DNA from 2 places in the Pseudomonas sp. SL4(2022) genome. Region 2 is predicted to be linked to the other one. Evidence: predicted binding sites of a transcription regulator. Region 2 holds the regulator's gene; the other holds the start of a gene.
What was found. The regulator LexA, encoded in region 2, represses DNA repair genes until DNA is damaged. The targets are predictions, from matches to a motif close to CTGTNTNNNNANACAG.

Region 1: the regulator LexA is predicted to act here: its motif matches at 2,751-2,766, upstream of recN (DNA repair protein RecN).

Annotation. Positions count from the first base shown of each region.
Region 1 is NZ_CP113060.1:577,762-588,730, reverse strand. It holds gene OU997_RS02800 (outer membrane protein assembly factor BamE) at 1-492, opposite strand, end outside; gene fur (ferric iron uptake transcriptional regulator) at 590-994, shown strand; gene recN (DNA repair protein RecN) at 1,053-2,726, opposite strand; partial or broken gene grpE (nucleotide exchange factor GrpE) at 2,879-3,451, shown strand; gene dnaK (molecular chaperone DnaK) at 3,551-5,467, shown strand; gene dnaJ (molecular chaperone DnaJ) at 5,590-6,726, shown strand; gene dapB (4-hydroxy-tetrahydrodipicolinate reductase) at 6,802-7,605, shown strand; gene carA (glutamine-hydrolyzing carbamoyl-phosphate synthase small subunit) at 7,815-8,963, shown strand; gene carB (carbamoyl-phosphate synthase large subunit) at 9,000-10,969, shown strand, end outside.
Region 2 is NZ_CP113060.1:103,622-114,590, forward strand. It holds gene OU997_RS00555 (glyceraldehyde-3-phosphate dehydrogenase) at 1-483, opposite strand, end outside; gene mfd (transcription-repair coupling factor) at 621-4,076, shown strand; gene OU997_RS00565 (CsiV family protein) at 4,080-4,619, shown strand; gene OU997_RS00570 (S-methyl-5'-thioinosine phosphorylase) at 4,813-5,550, opposite strand; gene nagZ (beta-N-acetylhexosaminidase) at 5,560-6,558, opposite strand; gene OU997_RS00580 (L,D-transpeptidase) at 6,580-7,104, opposite strand; gene OU997_RS00585 (TetR/AcrR family transcriptional regulator) at 7,152-7,859, opposite strand; gene lexA (transcriptional repressor LexA) at 8,131-8,742, shown strand; gene sulA (SOS-induced cell division inhibitor SulA) at 8,837-9,313, shown strand; gene OU997_RS00600 (hypothetical protein) at 9,424-9,657, opposite strand; gene OU997_RS00605 (DUF6586 family protein) at 9,736-10,254, opposite strand; gene topA (type I DNA topoisomerase) at 10,326-10,969, opposite strand, start outside.

The sequences.
Region 1 (10,969 bases), 470 kb from region 2:
GGGGACGGGTACTGGAACAACTTTCACGTCGTCCACTTCGCGTTGAATCTGCTCAAGCAGTGAGCCGGGCGCCGGTTTTTCTTCGGCGGCTGGCTGTTGGGTGGTTTGCGGGGTTGTCACGCCGCTGTCTTCACCGAGAATGGCCTGGTCACGGCTGACGCCCGGCATGAAATCACCGGACAGGCCCACCAGTTGGTCGTCAGCATTGAAGTTGACGCTGACGCGCTCCTGCAGGCGTTGGCCGCCGCCGGGCTGGATGCTGTAGAGGTAGTCCCAGCGATTGGCGTGGAAGGTGTCAGTCAGCAGCGGGTTGCCCATGATAAACCGCACTTGTTTGCGGGTCATTCCTGGTCGCAACTGGTCTATCATGTCCTGCGTGACGACATTGCCCTGTTGAATGTCGATTTTATAAACCCCGGGGAATGAACAACCGGCGAGTGCGAGTAGCCCCGTAAGGGTGAGGCTGGTCAGCAGGAGCTTGGTTTTTTGCATCGGAGGGTGACTTCCACTATCTTGGCTGGGCAACATAAACCCGGATCATACCCGCAATAAGGGAAGCTGCGAAGCCGCTTCCGCGAGAAAGCAGACCATGGTTGAAAATAGCGAACTACGCAAGGCTGGCCTGAAAGTGACCCTGCCACGGGTCAAGATTCTGCAAATGCTCGACTCTGCCGGTCAGCGCCATATGAGTGCAGAAGACGTTTACAAATCTTTGATGGAGGCGGGCGACGATGTTGGCCTGGCCACTGTTTACCGTGTACTGACTCAGTTCGAAGCCGCAGGCCTGGTGGTGCGCCACAACTTTGATGGCGGTCATGCGGTATTTGAACTGGCTGATAGCGGGCACCACGACCATATGGTGTGCGTCGACTCGGGTGAGGTGATCGAGTTCTTTGATCCTGAGATCGAGAAGCGTCAGAAAGAGATCGTCAAAGAGCACGGTTTCGAGCTGGTCGATCACAACCTTGTGCTGTACGTGCGCAAGAAAAGCTGATTGCTGCTGGTATGAGAAAGGCGACCCTAGGGTCGCCTTTTTGCATTGCGCGGTTCGATCAGGCCTGGGCGCTGCCGACCATCTGTCGCGCGTGGGCCAGGGATTCTTCGGTGAGATCGACGCCGCCGAGCATGCGCGCGATTTCCTCGACCCGCTGCGCAGGGCTCAGTTTGCTCACTGCTGTGCGGGTGGCATCGCTTTCACGCACTTTGTGCACGAACAGGTGCTGATGCCCTTGTGCCGCGACTTGCGGCAGGTGGGTGACGGTCAGTACCTGCCCGCGTTCGCCGAGGCGGCGCAATAGCTGACCGACCACTTCGGCGGTGGGGCCGCCAATGCCGACGTCGACTTCATCGAATACCAGGGTGGGCACCCGCGAGGTTTGCGCGGTGATTACCTGAATCGCTAGGCTGATGCGCGACAGCTCGCCGCCCGAGGCGACCTTGGCCAGGGCTTTCAGCGGTTGTCCAGGGTTGGCGCTGACCAGAAACTCGAGTTGCTCCAGGCCGTTAGGCTGTGGCTCGCTGTTGGTGTGGGTCGTTAGCTTGATGGTGAAGCGCCCGCCGGGCATGCCGAGGGTTTGCATTTCCAGCTCGACCGCGCTGTCCAGTTGACTAGCGGCCTTGTTGCGCAGGGTGCTGAGTTCCGCTGCTTTTTCCTGGTAATGCCGTTCGAAGGCGGCCAGTTCGTCGCTCAGGCGTTCGGCGGCCTGGTCGTCGGCATTGAGGCTTTCCAGCTCCTCGAACAGTTGCTGCTGCATGGCGCCTAGTTCGCTGGGCTGGATACGGTGCTTGCGCGCCAGCGTGTAGATCGCGTCCAGGCGCTCTTCCATCTGGCGCAGGCGTTCAGGGTCGGCGTCGAAATGATCAAGGAAACGGTTCAGTTCGCTGACGGCTTCTTCTACCTGGATTTGTGCGCTGGCCAGCAGGTTGGTGGCTTCGCTCAATGCGCCGGGTTGGCCCTGGAAGGCGCTGAGGCGATTCAGGCTGCCGGTCAGGGCGGACAGCACGTTGCCGGCATCATTATCGCTGCATTGTTCGATTACCAGACGGCAGGCGCTGAGCAGGCTTTCGGCGTTGGTCAGGTTCTTGTGTTCCTGTTCCAGCTGTTCAAGTTCGTCTTCGCCGAGGGCCAGGTTGTCGAGTTCTTCCAGTTGATAGCTGAGCAATTGGTGGCGCGCGCGCTGTTCGTCGCCGATGCTGGAAACCCGCTCCAGTTCATTCTTGGTCTGCTTCCAGCGTTGTGCCGCGAGTTGCACTTGGCGCGCCAGTTCCTGGCTGCCGGCGTATTCGTCGAGCAGGCGGCGGTGGGTGTCGGCCTTGAGCAGCGACTGGTGTTCATGCTGGCTGTGGATGTCGATCAGCAGTTCGCCCAGGGCCTTGAGGTCGCCTTGCGGACAGGGGGCGCCGTTAATGTAGCTGCGTGAGCGGCCTTCGGCGGTGATTACACGGCGCAGGATGCATGGGCCGTCATTGTCCAGATCGCGTTCGGTCAGCCAGGCGCGGGCTTCAGGGATATCGGTCAGGTCAAAGCTGGCGAGGATGTCCGCTTTGTCCGCACCAGGACGCACCACGCCGCTATCGGCGCGATCACCCAGGGTCAGGCCGAGGGCGTCGAGCATGATCGATTTACCGGCGCCGGTTTCACCGCTGATCACGCTCATGCCAGCGTCCAGTTCTAAATCAAGGTGTTCAACGATGGCGTAGTTGTGTACGGACAGGTGCACCAGCATGGCGAGGGTCTCCCAAGTTCATGTCTGGTTATTTATACAGTGTTTTTTGATGGGCTGACAATCCGTCTGCGGTCCTTGAAACCACAATTTTTGGCCCCATATAACGCTCAGGCACGCGAGTTGAGGCTCGCGTCGAATTTCATGAGGAGAAACGCATGGCTGACGAACAGACCCTGGATACGCAGAACCCCGACGTACAAACAGCTGCCGACGCGGCTGCGGGTGATGATCTGGTTGCCCGCGTGCAAACGCTGGAAGAGCAACTGGCCGCTGCGCAGGATCAGTCGCTGCGCATGGCTGCCGACTTGCAGAATGTGCGCCGCCGCGCTGAGCAGGATGTCGAGAAAGCGCATAAGTTCGCCTTGGAGAAATTCGCCAACGACCTGCTGCCGGTGGTGGACAGTCTGGAGCGCGGCCTTGAATTGTCGAGCCCGGACGATGAGGCGATCAAGTCGGTTCGTGAAGGCATGGAGCTGACGCTTAAGCTGTTCCACGACACCCTCAAGCGTTTCCAACTGGAGGCGCTCGACCCGCATGGTGCGCCGTTCAACCCTGAGCACCATCAGGCCATGGCACTGCAGGAAAGCACCCATGTCGAGCCTAACAGTGTGCTCAAGGTGTTCCAGAAGGGCTATCTGCTTAACGGTCGCCTGCTGCGCCCCGCGATGGTGGTGGTCAGCAAGGCACCGGCCGAAGCGCCGCCATCTATTGATGAGCAGGCTTGAAATTCGTCAAGCCGCCCCCATTAAACAGCCAAGCGTTTTAGTGCTACCGCCGCTGACAACGATCAGTTGCGGAATTATCAAAGTTTCGGGAGAGTGAAGATGGGCAAAATTATTGGTATCGACCTGGGGACCACCAACTCCTGCGTCTCTATTCTGGAAAACGGCACCGTCAAGGTTATCGAGAACGCCGAAGGCGCGCGCACCACGCCGTCGATCATCGCTTACGCCAATGATGGCGAAATCCTGGTAGGTCAGTCGGCCAAGCGTCAGGCAGTGACCAACCCGCACAACACCCTGTATGCGGTAAAGCGTCTGATCGGTCGTCGTTTTGAAGAGGATGTCGTGCAGAAAGACATCCAAATGGTGCCTTACAAGATCGCCAAGGCTGACAACGGGGACGCCTGGGTTGAGGTTAACGGCCAGAAAATGGCACCGCCGCAAATCAGCGCCGAAGTGCTGAAGAAAATGAAGAAGACCGCCGAAGACTACCTCGGCGAGTCAGTGACCGAAGCGGTAATCACCGTTCCTGCGTATTTCAACGACAGCCAGCGTCAGGCCACCAAAGACGCCGGCCGTATCGCGGGGCTGGACGTCAAACGCATCATCAACGAGCCGACCGCAGCCGCTCTGGCTTACGGTATGGACAAGGCCAAGGGCGACCACACCGTGATCGTCTATGACCTGGGTGGTGGTACCTTCGACGTGTCGGTGATCGAGATCGCTGAAGTCGATGGCGAGCACCAGTTCGAAGTGCTGGCGACCAACGGTGACACCTTCCTCGGCGGTGAGGACTTTGACATTCGTCTGATCGACTACCTCGTTGACGAGTTCAAGAAAGAAAGCGGCATGAACCTCAAAGGTGACCCGCTGGCCATGCAGCGTCTGAAAGAAGCTGCTGAAAAAGCCAAGATCGAGCTGTCTTCCAGCCAGTCGACTGACGTCAACCTGCCGTACATCACGGCGGACGCGACTGGGCCGAAGCACCTCAATGTGAAAATTTCCCGTGCCAAGCTGGAAGCCCTGGTTGAGGATCTGGTGCAGCGCACCATCGAGCCTTGCCGCATCGCGCTGAAAGATGCTGGTATCGATGTGGGTTCGATTAACGACGTGATTCTGGTCGGTGGTCAGACCCGTATGCCGCTGGTGCAGAAAACCGTGGCTGATTTCTTCGGCAAGGAAGCACGCAAGGACGTTAACCCGGACGAAGCCGTGGCCATGGGTGCGGCCATTCAGGGGGCGGTACTGGCCGGTGACGTCAAGGACGTGCTCCTGCTGGACGTCAGTCCGCTGACCCTGGGTATCGAAACCATGGGCGGCGTGATGACTGCGCTGATCGAGAAGAACACTACGATTCCGACCAAGAAGTCGCAGGTGTTCTCCACTGCTGACGACAACCAGGGTGCGGTGACTATTCACGTACTGCAAGGTGAGCGTAAGCAGGCCAGCGGTAACAAATCGCTGGGTAAATTCGACCTGGCCGAGATTCCGCCGGCGCCGCGCGGTGTGCCGCAGATCGAAGTGACTTTCGACATCGACGCTAACGGCATCCTGCACGTCAGCGCGAAGGACAAAGCCACTGGCAAGTCGCAGTCCATCGTGATCAAGGCCAACTCCGGTCTGTCCGAGGAAGAAATCCAGCAGATGGTGCGTGATGCCGAAGCCAATGCCGAGGAAGATCGCAAGTTCGAAGAGTTGGCCGGTGCGCGCAACCAGGGCGACCAGTTGGTGCACGCCACCCGCAAGATGATCACTGAAGCGGGTGATAAAGCCACTGCGGAAGAGAAAACAGCCATCGAGGCGGCTGTGTCGGCACTGGAAGCGGCCGTGAAGGGCGACGACAAAGCCGAGATCGAAGCGAAGATGACGGCGCTGTCCGAAGTAACTGCCCCGCTGGCGCAAAAAATGTACGCCGAGCAGCCGCAGCCGGGTGCCCAGGCGGCCGGTGGTGAGCAAGCCAAGGACGCAGCGGACGACGTGGTCGATGCTGAGTTCGAAGAGGTCAAAGACAACAAGTAAGCGCAAGCTTATGCCGCTCTGGCCAGGCGTGGCGCAAGTCACGTCCGGCATGATCCGCCGCGCGGGAGCTTGCTCCCGCGTTGGCGTGTCTGGAGTAGACGATTTGAAGGTGTTGAAGACTTATGGCTAAACGTGACTATTACGAGGTGCTCGGTGTCGAGCGCGGTGCCAGCGAAGCGGAGCTGAAAAAGGCTTACCGCCGCCTGGCTATGAAGTACCACCCGGACCGCAATCCCGACGATAAAGCCTCGGAAGAGAAGTTCAAGGAAGCCAACGAGGCTTACGAAGTGCTCTCCGATGCTGCCAAACGGTCGGCCTATGACCAGTATGGCCATGCCGGTGTTGATCCGCAAATGGGTGGTGGAGCCGGTGGTGCGGGCTTCGGTGGGGCGAATTTCTCCGATATTTTTGGCGATGTGTTCAGCGATTTCTTCGGTGGTGGCGGTGGTCGTGGTGGCCAACGCGGCGGTGCGCAGCGCGGCAGTGACCTGCGTTACACCCTGGAACTGGACCTGGAAGAAGCGGTGCGTGGCACCACGGTGACTATTCGCGTGCCGACGCTGGTCAACTGCAAAACCTGCGATGGTTCGGGTGCGAAGAAGGGTACCAGTCCGGTGACCTGTACCACTTGTGGCGGTATCGGCCAGGTGCGCATGCAACAGGGCTTCTTCTCGGTGCAGCAGACCTGCCCGCGTTGCCACGGTAGCGGCAAGATGATCACCGATCCGTGCGGTTCCTGCCACGGCCATGGTCGTGTGGAAGAGCACAAGACCCTGTCGGTGAAAGTGCCGGCGGGCGTGGATACCGGCGACCGTATCCGGCTCTCCGGCGAAGGTGAAGCGGGTGCCATGGGTGGCCCGGCGGGCGACCTGTACGTGGTGGTGAATGTGCGCGAGCACGCGATCTTCCAGCGTGATGGCAAACACCTGTACTGCGAAGTGCCGATCAGCTTTGCCGATGCGGCGCTGGGTGGCGAGTTGGAAGTGCCGACCCTGGATGGGCGGGTCAAGCTGAAGATTCCAGAAGGCACCCAGACTGGCAAGATGTTCCGCTTGCGTGGCAAGGGCGTGGCGCCGGTGCGTGGTGGCGGTGCGGGTGATCTGATGTGCAAGGTGGCGGTGGAGACTCCGGTCAACCTGGATCGTCGCCAGCGCGAACTGCTCGATGAGTTCCGCAAGACCCTGGAAGGCGACAGCTCGCATTCGCCGAAAGCCAATGGCTGGTTCGAGGGTGTTAAGCGCTTCTTTGGCGACCTGTAAATCCTGTTGATGGGTGGCTGCCTTGACCGCGTTGCGGGGGTAGTCGCCTGTTGCGACAGTTTGGAGCGGATGGTTATGCAACGTATTGCTGTGATGGGCGCCGCCGGGCGCATGGGCAAGACCCTGATCGAGGCTGTGCAGTTGGTTGATGGTGCGCGCCTGAGCGCGGCGATTGATCGCGCCGACAGCAGTCTGGTTGGTGCAGATGTCGGTGAGCTGGTGGCGCAGGGCAAGATAGGCGTCAATCTGGCTGGTGATCTGCATGCCGTGCTGGATCAGTTCGATGTGCTGATCGATTTCACGCACCCTTCGGTCACCCTGAAAAACCTAGAGGCCTGCCGTCAGGCGGGCAAGGCCATGGTCATTGGTACCACCGGTTTCTCTCCTGCGGAGAAACAGCTGCTGGCCGAGGCGGGCAAGCAGATTCCGATCGTGTTCGCTGCCAACTTCAGTGTCGGCGTCAATCTGTGCCTAAAACTGCTCGACACTGCGGCGCGGGTGCTGGGTGATGATGTGGATATCGAAATCATCGAAGCCCATCACCGGCACAAGGTTGATGCGCCGTCCGGCACCGCGCTGCGTATGGGTGAAGTAGTGGCCAATGCGCTGGGGCGTGATCTGCAGAAAGTGGCGGTGTATGGTCGTGAAGGTCAGACCGGCACGCGTGAGCGTGAAACCATTGGCTTTGCCACTGTGCGTGCTGGCGACGTAGTCGGCGATCACACCGTGCTGTTCGCAGCTGATGGTGAGCGTGTGGAGATTACCCATAAGGCATCGAGCCGTATGACCTTCGCCAAAGGCGCGGTGCGTGCGGCTCTTTGGCTGCAGGATCGCCAGCCGGGGTTTTACGACATGCAGGATGTGCTCGGTCTGAACTGAGGCATGCTGTCGCAGGAAGGCCCCTTCGCTGTGTCTTGCCTGCAACTGGCGGTGGACCAAAAAAGGACTTTCCTGTAAGCTTTCTGCTTTAGTGTGTCCACTAAAGTTGCGCAGAATGAATCAGATAAAAAAGCGGGGTGACGGTCGATACGTCATCCCGCTTTTTTACAATCTGCGTTTGCTTCACGTTTTGATTTTCGGAGGTTTTCTTGAGTAAGCCAGCCCTTAAACCTGCCATTCTGGCTCTTGCTGATGGCAGCATTTTTCGCGGCGAGGCCATCGGTGCCGATGGCCAGACTATTGGAGAGGTGGTTTTTAACACCGCCATGACCGGCTATCAGGAAATCCTTACCGATCCTTCCTATGCCCAGCAAATCGTTACCCTGACTTATCCGCACATCGGCAACACCGGCACCACGCCGGAAGATGCCGAGTCAGACCGCGTCTGGGCTGCCGGCCTGATCATCCGCGATCTGCCGTTGATCTCCAGTAACTGGCGCAACAAACAACCGCTGGATGAGTACCTCAAGGAAAACGGCACCGTTGCCATTGCCGGCATCGATACCCGTCGCCTTACCCGCATCCTGCGTGAAAAAGGCTCACAGAATGGCTGCATCCTGGTTGGCGACGACGCCACCGAGGAAAAAGCCCTTGAGCTGGCGCGCAGTTTCCCGGGGCTGAAAGGCATGGACCTGGCCAAAGAAGTCAGCTGCACCGACCGTTACGAGTGGCGTTCGAGCACCTGGGAGCTGAAAAGCGACAGCCATCCTGAAGTCGCCGCCAGTGCTCTGCCTTACCACGTGGTTGCTTACGATTACGGGGTCAAGACCAACATCCTGCGCATGCTGGTCGAGCGCGGTTGCCGCCTGACTGTGGTGCCGGCGCAGACGCCGGCTGCCGAGGTGCTGGCGCTGAATCCCGATGGCGTGTTCCTCTCCAATGGCCCAGGCGATCCTGAGCCGTGCGACTACGCCATCCAGGCGATCAAGGACGTGCTGCAGACAGAGATTCCGGTCTTCGGTATTTGCCTCGGTCACCAGTTGCTGGCTCTGGCTTCGGGCGCCAAGACCCTGAAAATGGGCCATGGTCATCACGGTGCCAACCACCCGGTGCAGGACCTGAAAACCGGTGTGGTGATGATCACCAGTCAGAACCACGGTTTTGCCGTGGACGAGCCGAGCCTGCCGGCCAATCTGCGTGCCACCCACAAGTCGCTGTTCGACGGCACCCTGCAGGGTATCGAACGCACCGACAAGGACGCCTTCAGCTTTCAGGGTCACCCTGAAGCCAGCCCTGGCCCGCACGACGTAGCCCCCTTGTTTGACCGATTTATCGAAGCCATGGCCAAGCGCCGTTAAGCCCGCCGACTGACCCAAGGATTCGAGAGAGAGAACATGCCAAAGCGTACAGACATTAAAAGTATCCTGATCCTCGGTGCTGGCCCGATCGTTATCGGCCAGGCCTGCGAGTTTGACTATTCCGGTGCCCAGGCGTGTAAAGCGCTGAAGGAAGAGGGTTACCGCGTCATTCTGGTCAACTCCAATCCTGCCACCATCATGACCGACCCGGCCATGGCGGACGCCACCTACATCGAGCCGATCAAGTGGTCCACTGTGGCCAAGATCATCGAGAAGGAACGCCCTGACGCACTGCTGCCGACCATGGGCGGCCAGACCGCGCTGAACTGCGCCCTGGATCTGGAAAAGCACGGCATCCTGGAAAAGTTCGGCGTCGAGATGATCGGTGCCAACGCCGACACTATCGACAAGGCCGAAGACCGTTCGCGCTTCGACAAGGCGATGAAAGACATCGGTCTGGCGTGCCCGGTTTCCGGAATCGCCCACGACATGGAAGAAGCCTACGGCGTACTCGAGAAAGTCGGCTTTCCGTGCATCATTCGTCCGTCCTTTACCATGGGAGGCACCGGTGGCGGTATCGCCTACAACCGCGAAGAGTTCGAAGAAATCTGCGCCCGCGGTCTGGACCTGTCGCCGACCAATGAGCTGCTGATCGACGAATCCCTGATCGGCTGGAAGGAGTACGAGATGGAGGTGGTCCGCGACAAGAAGGACAACTGCATCATCGTCTGTGCCATCGAAAACTTCGACCCGATGGGCGTGCACACCGGTGACTCGATCACTGTGGCCCCGGCGCAAACCCTGACCGACAAGGAATACCAGATCCTGCGTAACGCCTCATTGGCGGTGCTGCGTGAAATCGGTGTGGAAACCGGCGGCTCCAACGTGCAGTTCGGTATTTGCCCGAACACCGGCCGTATGGTGGTGATCGAGATGAACCCGCGCGTGTCACGTTCCTCGGCGCTGGCCTCCAAGGCCACCGGCTTCCCGATCGCCAAGATCGCCGCCAAGCTGGCCGTGGGCTACACCCTTGATGAGCTGTCCAACGACATCACCGGCGGTCGTACCCCGGCTTCGTTCGAGCCGGCCATCGACTACGTCGTGACCAAAATCCCACGCTTTGCGTTCGAGAAATTCCCCAAAGCCGACGCCCGCCTGACTACGCAGATGAAATCGGTTGGTGAAGTGATGGCCATCGGTCGCACTTTCCAGGAGTCTCTGCAGAAAGCCCTGCGCGGCCTGGAAGTCGGTGTGTCAGGCTTTGATCCCGTGCTGGACCTGAATGACCCAGAAGCTGAAAGTACGCTGCGCCGTGAACTGACCGTGCCCAGCGCTGACCGCATTTGGTACATCGCCGACGCTTTCCGCGCCGGCAAAACAGTTGCTGAGGTCTTTGAACTGACCAATATCGACGAATGGTTTCTGGTGCAGATCGAAGACCTGATCAAAGACGAAGAGCGGATCAAGACCCTGGCGCTGTCCAGTATCGACCGCGACTCGATGTTCAAACTCAAGCGCAAAGGCTTCTCCGACATCCGTTTGGCCAAGCTGCTGGGCGTTACCGAGAAAACCCTGCGCAGCCACCGGCACAAGTTGAAGGTGCTGCCGGTATACAAGCGCGTGGACACTTGTGCGGCCGAATTTGCCACTGACACGGCTTACATGTACTCAACCTACGAGGAAGAGTGCGAAGCCAATCCGTCGAGCCGCGACAAGATCATGATCCTCGGTGGCGGGCCGAACCGTATCGGTCAGGGCATTGAATTCGATTACTGCTGCGTACACGCCGCGCTGGCCATGCGTGAAGACGGTTACGAGACCATCATGGTCAACTGCAACCCGGAAACCGTCTCCACTGACTACGACACCTCCGATCGCCTGTATTTTGAGCCGGTGACTCTGGAGGACGTGCTGGAAATCGTCCGCGTCGAGCAGCCGAAAGGCGTGATCGTGCAGTACGGTGGGCAGACCCCGCTGAAGATCTGCCGCGCCCTGGAAGAGGCCGG
Region 2 (10,969 bases):
ACCGGTTTTCTCGATCAGGATGCGTGCCAGCAGGCGGCCGATACGACCGAAGCCATACAGCACCACGTCAGTGCCTTCGCGGGCTTCACCGTTCTGCTTGCCCACCACTTCAACCAGTTCATCCTTGACGAACTGTTCGATGCTGCGGTTCTGGCCATCGGTCTTGAACTTGCTGACCATCTTGCCGAGGTCCACGGATGCGGCGCCCAGCTTGAGCTCGGTCATGGCTTTGAGGACCGGGAAGGTATCGTGCACCGACAATTCGCTGTCACCCACCAGACGGTGGCGCGCGAAGCGGTGGGCCTTGAGAATATCGATCACCGAGCGGTTGATCAGACCGCGGCCGTAGATCGAGGTGACCACGTTGTTGTTACGGTAGAGCTGGCCAATCATCGGAATCATGGCTTCCGCAAGGGCTTCTCGATCGATCCACTCACCGAGACACTGGTCGGGCTTCTGAGTCACGGGCAGTACCTTCCACATGTAGGGGCTGAAAAAAGGGGCTACATTATGACGGCGAGCGCAAGCATGAGCAATGCACGACTGTCGTAACTGACACCGAGCATCAACGCCCGCTACAATCGCCGACCTTGTGTCTTGACCGTGAGCCGCCTGTGTCTGTGCCGACCGCGTCCGTACTGCGCCTACCGTCCCTGCCCGCGACTGCCGGGAAACAACACTGGGGCAACCTCCCCGGAGCTGCGCTGAGCCTGGCCATTGCCGAAGCCGCCAGCCATGCCAAGCGTTTTACCCTGCTGCTGACCGCCGACAGCCAGAGTGCCGAGCGCCTGCAAGAAGAGCTGAGCTTTTTCGCTCCGGATTTGCCCGTGCTGCATTTCCCCGACTGGGAAACCCTGCCCTACGACCTGTTTTCACCGCATCAGGACATCATTTCCCAGCGTATCGCGGCACTCTATCGCCTGCCTGAGCTGAAACACGGCGTCCTGGTAGTCCCGATCACTACAGCCCTACATCGTCTGGCGCCCAAGCGCTTTCTGCTGGGCAGCAGTCTGGTGCTGCAGGTAGGCCAGCAGGTGGACGTCAATCAGATGCGCGGCAACCTCGAAGCCGCCGGTTACCGCTGCGTCGATACGGTCTATGAACATGGCGAGTTTGCCGTGCGCGGCGCACTGATCGACCTGTTCCCGATGGGCAGCGGTCAGCCCTACCGCATCGACCTGTTCGATGATGAAATCGAAACGCTGCGCACCTTTGATCCGGAAAGTCAGCGCTCCATCGATAAAGTTGACTCGGTCAAGCTGCTGCCGGCGCGCGAGTTTCCGCTGGAAAAGAAAGCCGTTACCGATTTTCGCGGACGCTTTCGTGAGCGCTTTGATGTGGACTTTCGCCGCTGCCCGATCTATCAGGACCTGAGCACCGGCATCACCCCGGCCGGTATCGAGTACTACCTGCCGCTGTTTTTTGAAGAAACCGCCACGCTCTTTGACTACCTGCCTGCAGACACTCAGGTGTTTTCCCTGCCGGGCATCGAGAAAGCCGCCGAGCAGTTCTGGGTAGACGCACGCAGCCGCTATGAAGACCGCCGCGTTGACCCGGAGCGCCCACTGCTGCCGCCGGGTGATATTTTCCTGCCGGTAGAAGACTGCTTTGCCCGCCTGAAAAACTGGCCGCGCGTGGTGGTCAGCCAGGATGACATCGAAGAAGGCGTCGGCCGCACCCGCTTCAATGCCCGCGCCCTGCCCGATCTGGCCATTCAGGCCAAGGCCGGTGAACCGCTGGCCGCCCTGCGCCGCTTTATCGAGGAGTACCCGGGCCGCGTGCTGTTTTGCGCCGAATCGGCCGGCCGCCGTGAAGTGCTGCTGGAACTGCTCGCACGCCTCAAGCTCAAGCCGAAGGAAGTCGACGGCTGGCCAACGTTTGCCGCCAGTAAAGAGCGCTTAGGCATCTGCATCGCGCCGCTGGATGAAGGTTTGCTGCTCGATGAGCTGGCGCTGATCGCAGAAAGCCCGCTGTTCGGCCAGCGCGTCATGCAACGCCGTCGCCGCGAGAAGTCGCGCGACGGCGGCGACAACGTGATCAAGAACCTCACCGAACTGCGCGAAGGCTCACCGGTGGTGCACATTGATCACGGCGTCGGCCGTTACCTGGGCCTGGTCACCCTGGAAATCGACGGCCAGGCCGCCGAATTTCTCGCCCTGATGTACGCCGAAGAAGCCAAGCTCTACGTGCCGGTGGCCAGCCTGCACCTGATCGCCCGCTACACCGGCAGTGATGATGCCTTGGCACCGCTGCACCGCCTGGGCTCGGAAACCTGGCAGAAGGCCAAGCGCAAAGCGGCCGAGCAGGTACGCGATGTGGCGGCCGAGCTGCTCGACATCTACGCCCGCCGAGCCGCCCGCGAAGGCTATGCCTTCAAAGACCCCATGGCCGACTACGCCACCTTCAGCGCCGGCTTCCCCTTCGAGGAAACCCCGGACCAACAGACCGCCATCGAAGCGGTGCTGGCCGACATGCTCGCGCCCAAACCCATGGATCGCCTGGTCTGCGGCGATGTCGGCTTCGGCAAAACCGAAGTGGCCATGCGTGCAGCCTTTATAGCCGTGCACAGCGGCCGTCAGGTGGCGGTCTTGGTGCCCACAACCTTGCTGGCCCAACAGCACTACAACAGTTTCCGCGACCGCTTTGCCGATTGGCCCGTCACGGTTGAGGTCATGAGCCGTTTCAAGTCCGCCAGGGAAGTGAACGAAGCCGTGGTCAAACTGGCTGAAGGCAAGATCGATATTGTCATCGGCACCCACAAACTCTTGCAGGACGATGTGCGCTTCAAGGACTTGGGCCTGTGCATCATCGACGAGGAACACCGCTTTGGCGTGCGCCAGAAGGAGCAGCTCAAGGCCCTGCGTAGCGAAGTGGACATCCTCACCCTGACCGCCACGCCGATTCCGCGCACCCTGAACATGGCCGTGGCCGGCATGCGTGACCTGTCGATTATTGCCACCCCGCCAGCACGCCGGCTGTCGGTGCGCACCTTCGTCATGGAACAGAACAACCCGACGATCAAGGAAGCCCTGCTGCGCGAGTTACTGCGCGGTGGGCAGGTGTACTACCTGCACAACGATGTGAAGACCATCGAGAAGTGTGCCGCCGACCTCGCCGAATTGGTGCCCGAAGCGCGCATCGGCATCGGCCATGGGCAGATGCGCGAGCGCGAGCTGGAACAGGTGATGAGCGACTTCTACCACAAGCGCTTCAATGTGCTGATCGCCTCGACCATCATCGAAACCGGTATCGACGTGCCGAGCGCCAACACCATCATCATCGAGCGTGCCGACAAATTCGGCCTGGCCCAACTGCACCAACTGCGTGGCCGTGTTGGCCGCAGTCACCACCAGGCCTATGCCTACCTGCTGACACCACCGCGCAAGCAGATGACCGAAGACGCACAAAAACGCCTCGAGGCCATCAGCAATGCACAAGACCTCGGTGCAGGCTTTGTGTTGGCCACCCATGACTTGGAAATTCGCGGAGCCGGTGAATTGCTCGGCGACGGTCAAAGCGGCCAGATCCAGGCCGTCGGCTTCACCCTCTACATGGAAATGCTTGAACGCGCGGTGAAATCAATCCGCAAAGGCGAGCAGCCCAACCTGGATCAGCCACTGGGTGGCGGCCCGGAAATCAACCTGCGCGTGCCGGCCTTGATTCCTGAAGACTACCTGCCGGATGTGCATGCACGGCTGATCCTGTACAAGCGCATCGCCAACGCCGTCGACGAGGACGGGCTCAAAGAGTTGCAGGTGGAGATGATCGACCGCTTCGGCTTGCTGCCCGAGCCGACCAAGAATCTGGTGCGTATCACCCTGCTTAAACTGCAGGCCGAAAAGCTCGGCATCAAAAAAATCGACGCTGGCCCACAAGGCGGGCGTATCGAATTTGCCGCCGACACCTGTGTTGACCCGCTGACCCTGATCAAACTGATCCAGAGCCAGCCCACGCGCTATAAGTTTGAAGGCGCCACGCTGTTCCGCTTCTCGGTGCCGATGGAGCGCCCGGAAGAACGATTCAACACCCTCGAAGCCCTGCTCGAGCGTTTACTTTCGCACTCTGTAAAGGACTGACCCATGCGCGCACTCCGCACCCTGGCCTTGCTGCCGCTTATTCTGCTGGGACTGCTCAGCAGCACTGCTGCCCTGGCTGAAAGCCTGTACCAGGTTGAAGTCATCGTATTCCGCCAGGCCGCCACACCGATTTCCGCCGGCCAGCTACCGCCGGACAGTTGGGCGCAGAACGCACTGCCGGTGGACGGCAGCAACAGCCGCAGCACCGCCCTGAATGCCGAAGCCGGCAAACTCAGCCCTGCCAGCGGTTATCAGGTCTTGCTGCACAAAGCCTGGTCACAAAGCCTGGGCGAGTCGAGCAGTCGCGTCGCCATCAGCACCGGCACTGAGCAGTTCGGCCACTACCCCGTCGAAGGCACCATCAGCCTTAAAGCCAGCCGCGTGATCGAGCTGGACAGTGATATCTGGGTCAACCAGCTCGACGCAAGCGGCATCCTCAACGACAGCGAGCGCATCAAGCAGAGCAGCCGTCTGAAAAGCGGCGAGCTGACCTTTGTCGATAATGGCAGCCTTGGCATGCTGATTCGCGTCAGTCCACTGTAGAACCTTCTTACGATCAGCTGCGCGTCGGCTCTACTGCGTTAAAAACAGGCTCGGAATGCTTATTTACATCAGTAGACTCCGCTTCCTCGCCTGTTCTTGCCTTGCATGGCTCTAGCTCGCAAGAGCGTAACTAGCTTCTGAGAACTCAAAAAAGGCCGCATTGCGCGGCCCTTTTTTATTGCAGCATGCCCAGTCAGCTGGCCAGCACCCGCGCCAATACGGCCTTGACCGTACCCATCCCTTCGTCCAGAGCGCGCTCGATTTCCGCCATGGTGATCAGCGCACGGGACTTTCCGGCAGCAGGGTTTACCACCAGCGCCAAGCAGGCATAGGGTAAAGCCAGCTCACGGGCCAGCACAGCTTCCGGCATACCGGTCATACCGACGATGTCACAGCCGTCACGCTCCATTCGTGCGATTTCCGCAGCGGTTTCCAGGCGCGGGCCCTGGGTACAGCCGTACAGCCCATGACTGCTGAACGCACAGTGTTCGGCAGCCAGTGCATTGGCCAGCTTGGTGCGCAGCCCAGCGTCATAGGGATGGCTGAAATCGACATGGGTGACATGTTCCAGCTCACCCTCAAAAAAGGTGTGCTCACGCCCGTAGGTGTAATCGATGATCTGATGCGGCAGGCAGAAGTGCCCGGTGCCCATGGCCGAGTGAATACCGCCTACGGCGTTCACGGCGATGATAGCCTTGGCCCCCGCCTCACGCAGCGCCCAGAGGTTGGCGCGGTAGTTGACCTGATGCGGCGGAATACGGTGCGGATGGCCGTGACGCGCGAGAAACAGCACCTCGCGGCCGGCATAGTCGCCTTTGAGCACCGCCGCAGAGGGCGCGCCATAGGGCGTATCGATATGCAGCGCGGCCTTGATGGTCAGGCCGTCCAACTTGGTCAGCCCCGTACCGCCGATAATCGCGTAAACCGTCATCCCTTACCCCTAGTCGATTAATTGCGCATCACGCAGGCTGCCAAGTGCTGCCTGCCAACGCGGGCTCTGCCGATACTCGATACCCGGGAAGGCCTGTCGGCGCATCCGTGCCAGGCCTTGCGGTGGTTCTACCTTGAGTCGTTGCAAGGCGCTCAGGGCCTGCTCCGCCGCTGCCCGGTCATTGCACACCAGGCCCATATCACAACCTGCTGTCAGCGCTGCCTCAATACGGCAGGCCGCATCGCCGACCACATGAGCGCCGGCCATGGACAAATCATCGCTGAAGATCACCCCATCAAAGGCCAGCTCGCCACGCAGAATATCTTGCAGCCAGCGCCCGGAGAAACCCGCCGGCTGACTGTCCACCTGAGGGTAGATCACATGGGCGGGCATCACCGCAGCCAACTGCCGGCTCAACTGTGCAAAGGGCTGCAAATCGACTGCACGAATCTGCTCCAGACTGCGCTCATCCACTGGGATGGCCACATGGGAATCCGCTTCCGCCCAGCCATGCCCGGGGAAATGCTTGCCGGTAGCGGCCATGCCAGCGGCATTCATCCCACGGATAAAAGCGCCGGCCAGCAAAGTCGCGCGCCGCACATCGCCCTCAAAGGAACGGCTGCCGACCACGGCGCTGCGCTGATGATCGAGATCCAGCACCGGGGCGAAACTCAGGTCCAAGCCTGCCGCCAGCACTTCGGTCGCCATGACCCAGCCGCACTGCTCAGCCAGATACTCGGCATTGGCGTTATCGGCCAACGCACGCATCGCCGGCAAGCGCACAAAGCCCTGACGCAGACGCTGTACGCGCCCGCCCTCCTGATCCACCGCCAGCAGCAGGTCCGGACGCACCGCGCGAATCGCAGCGGACAGCTCACGCACTTGGCGCGGGTCTTCAATATTGCGGGCAAACAGAATCAACCCGGCAACCTGCGGCTGACGCAGGATCTGGCGATCCTCAGCGGTCAGCCAGGTGCCGGCGATATCCAGCATCAATGAACCTTGCATGCGTGTACTCACACCCCGTCCTTAAATAAGAGGCGCCGTTGCCCAGTCGGGGCAGGCGGCCTCGTCAATTTGTACCGCACATTGAACCGGGACACGCGCAAAGAGTTCCAGCAGGTCGCTGTTGCGAAGGCGCACACAGCCATGTGACAGCGCCACGCCCATAGGCTCGCTGTCCGGCGTACCGTGTATGTAGATATAGCGGCGAAAGGTATCAACAGCGCCCAGACGATTGCGCCCAGGCTCACAACCACTCAACCAGAGAATGCGCGTAAGAATCCAGTCGCGCCCGGGAAATTGCGCATGCAACTCGGGCGACCAGACTTCGCCGGTCCAGCGCCTACCGCGGAGCACGGCAGCGCTCGGCAAGCCCTCACCAATCTTCGCCCGCACCTTGTGCAAGCCACGCGGCGTACAGCCGGAACCATTACGCTCACCGGCACCATTCAGCGCGGTGGAAACACTCAGGCGCAGCCGCAACTGCCCATTGGCAAAACCATACAGGCACTGATCGGCGAGGGAAATATGCAGAAAATCGAGAGTAACCATGGGCGGCTAGCTTAGCGGATCAAATCCACCAAGCCCACCCGCCAAGGTCAAACTTTGCTAGGGATGGCTGGCATCTTGGTGCGTGGTTTGAGCTGTGCGCTGGCCAGGGTTTCATCGGTCAGGCCGGTTTCCGAACGCATGCCGGCAGCCAGAAATGGCACCATCAGGCGCATCACCTGCTCAATCGAGGTATTAACGCCGAAATCGGTTTCCGACATCGCGCGCAGAGCCTTGATCCCGGACATGCTGAACGCCGCAGCGCCGAGCATAAAGTGCACACGCCAGAACAGTTCCAGTGGCGGAATACGCGGAGCGGCCTCATGCACCAGCTGCATGTAACGGCGGAACACCTTGCCGTACACCTCTTCGAGGTACTTACGCAGGTGTCCCTGGCTCTGACTAAAAGCCAGGCCCAGCAAACGCATAAAGATTGACAGGTCGTTACCACTGCGCGGCTTTACTGCCAGCGCCTGCTCGACCAGTAACTCCAGCAGCTCCTCGAGACTGGCCTTGGTTTCCGGCTTGGCCTGACGACGATCCAGTTCACGCTCCAGGCTTACGCAGAAAGGCCCGAGAAAGCGCGAGAACACCGCCTGAATCAGGGCCTTTTTCGAGCCGAAGTGATAATTCACCGCCGCCAGGTTCACCCCTGCCTTGCTGGTGATCAAACGCAGAGAAGTTTCTGCGAAACCTTTCTCCGCAAAAAGCTGCTCTGCCGCATCGAGAATGCGTTCAACGGTTTCCGACTGGGCCATGACTCTTTTCATCTGAACAAACACTTGTTTGAAACATACGTTTCAGCTGCCCGCCTTGTCAAGCCGAGCAAACCATCTTGTGGCCGGGTGGTCACAGACATCCGGCAAAGGCACAGGTCAACCCTAGCTAGACGCCCCATAAACGGCCTGAGTAACAGTGCACTGAACAGACGATGTAAAGGTCAATTGAGTAGAGTTCACAACACAAGGATTGCCAATCGCCGATCACTGTATATAATTCCAGTCACTGTACAAAAAAACAGAGCCGACCATGCTAAAACTGACGCCGCGACAAGCTGAAATTCTCGCTTTCATCAAGCAATGCCTTGAAGACAATGGCTACCCGCCTACACGAGCGGAAATCGCCTTGAAACTGGGTTTCAAATCCCCCAACGCAGCGGAAGAACACCTCAAGGCACTGGCTCGCAAGGGGGCCATCGAAATGACTCCCGGGGCGTCGCGCGGTATTCGCATCCCAGGCTTCGAGCCCAACGCCGAAGAAGAGGACGGCTTACCGGTGATTGGGCGCGTCGCTGCAGGTGCGCCGATTCTGGCGCAGCAGCATGTCGAAGACTCCTGCAAGATCAACCCTGATTTCTTCCACCCCAAGGCTGATTACTTGCTACGTGTAAGCGGTATGAGCATGAAAGACATCGGCATCTTCGATGGTGATCTGCTGGCCGTTCACACCACCCGTGAAGCCCGTAACGGGCAAGTGGTGGTGGCGCGCCTGGACGATGAAGTTACAGTCAAACGTTTCAAGCGTGAAGGCAACAAGGTCTGGCTGATTGCAGAAAATCCGGAGTTCGCGCCGATCGAAGTAAACCTGGAAGAACAGGATCTGATTATTGAAGGTTTGAGCGTCGGCGTTATCCGCCGCTAGCAGGACGTTGAAAACGTAGGCGAGGCAGGCGAGACATTTTTAACGCAGTATCGACAACACAGGTAGTTTTCAACTACCTGATAGTGGAGGATCTATGCAGTTCCCACATTCACTGAACCGTACACAACTACCTTTGTTCGATGCATTTCTGGCATCGACGGTGACGCCATTACTTGCCGATAGCGCTGAGCTACCCTGGCAGGATAATGAGACAGAGAAGTTCAGTGAACTGTCGCTGCGTGGCGCGGCCGGGCACTGCCTGAACCTTCTAGCACCAATTCTGCGTGAGCTTAGCGATAACCACGATGAGCGCTGGCTAACCCTGATTGCGCCGCCGTCGAGCCTTACCCAAACTTGGCTACGCAAAGCGGGCCTGAACCGCGAACGCATTCTGCTGCTGCACCCACGCGGGGCACAAAGCGCGCTGGAGCTGGCACAACAGGCCCTGACACTGGGTCGTAGCCATACTGTAGTCAGCTGGCTGCACCCACTGGAACGTCAAGCGCGGCAACAGCTTGAGCAAGCGGCCCACCAGGGCAAGGCGCAAAGCTTGAATATCAGCCTTGGATAATTGGCCGAAAGCCGCGCACAAGGACAGTGCGGATTAGCCGAAAGAAGCCTAGACAACAAAACAACAACGCTAGCAGATCGTTGTAATTTCAGACCGCAAGAACTCTGTAATCAATGCAGAACTCGAGGGCCTTCTTCCTGCTGAAAATTATTTTCAGCCAATCGCCCTGCCATCTGCACACCCACATTGAGCATGGCTTTGGCCACCTCAACATGCTGCCCCTGCAGAAAGGCCTTGGCATCGGCAGAGAAATCCAGCACCACCAGCGACTCCTCATCCTCTGCACGACGCAGGGCAATACGCCCGTCGGGCAATTCTACAATTTCCAAGAATGATGTAGGCATTGGCTTAGCTCTCCACAATAGGCCGACAGTGTAACAGCCGACTCGGGCTCGCCCTAGTCCGCCGGTCCAATCAGCGCCTTACCACTCGATCAAGGTTTCTCGAAACCGCTGCGCCAGAGCCTTCAGCTGCTGACGCCACGTCTCCAGCGTTTCCTGCGTTAACGGCATGACTTCTTCATCTAGGCTGACCGCGGTAATCAACGGTGTAGTGGGATCGACCTTAGCCTTCTTTCCAGCCTGCGGTGGCTGAAACAACTCGGCATAGCCTTTGAGCAGTTGCGCGACCCAACTATCGGCTGACTGCGCCAGTTCAACCAGCTCGCCCAACTCCTGGCTTGGCGCCGCCTGCAGCACGTCCTCCGTGAGAAAGCGCTCTGCACGTGGCGAAGTGCTGTCCGGCAAACGGTAGTAACCGGCAATCTCATGGCACAGACCGAGCAGGGCACCATAGAGATGAAACAACGCAGCCTCACGCTCAGCCTGGATCAAAGCCAAGGCATTCATGCTCTGACTTTGTTCAGCCTTACGCCAGGACTCCAGCGCCAGACCGGCATAGAAGATTTTCTGGTTGGTGCGGGTATAGAGTTCATTGGCCATTGCGGCACCCTCCACAGCGGATTGGATAAGCATACGCGTGCCAGTCAATGGCCGACACGCGCTCCGCTAGATCAGCTCTTGTCTTCGACTTTCCACTTGCCGCCATCAAAAAACGCACGCCATCCTGTAGGCTTGCCATCAACCTCAGTCTGTACGTACTGCTCTTTGGTCTTGCGGCTGTAACGCACCACGGCGGCGCGCCCTTGCGGGTCCTTCTGAGGCGCATCGCAGAGGAAGTGGTACTTGGGGTCGATCTCATCACGGTGCGGAATCAACTCGACCACCAACGGCGCGCGCGTCTCTCGGTTTTTCGGGAATTGACTGGCAGCGAGAAACAGACCCGAAGCACCGTCGCGCAAAATATAGGTGTCGTTGACCTTCTCGCATTTGAGTTCCGGCATCTTCACCGGATCCATCTTCGGCGGCGCCGCTTCACCGCTTTTGAGCAGTTTGCGGGTGTTCTTACACTCGCTGTTGGTGCAGCCGAAGAACTTGCCAAAACGGCCTGTCTTCAACTGCATCTGACTGCCGCACTTGTCGCAATCGAGACTCGGGCCTTCATAGCCCTTGATGCGGTACTGGCCCTGCTCGACTTCATAACCGCTGCAATCCGGATTGTTGCCACAGATATGCAACTTGCGGGTTTCGTCGAGCAGGTAGGCGTCCATCGCGGTCGAGCAGATCGGACAGCGGTGCTTGCCGAGCAACACGCGCG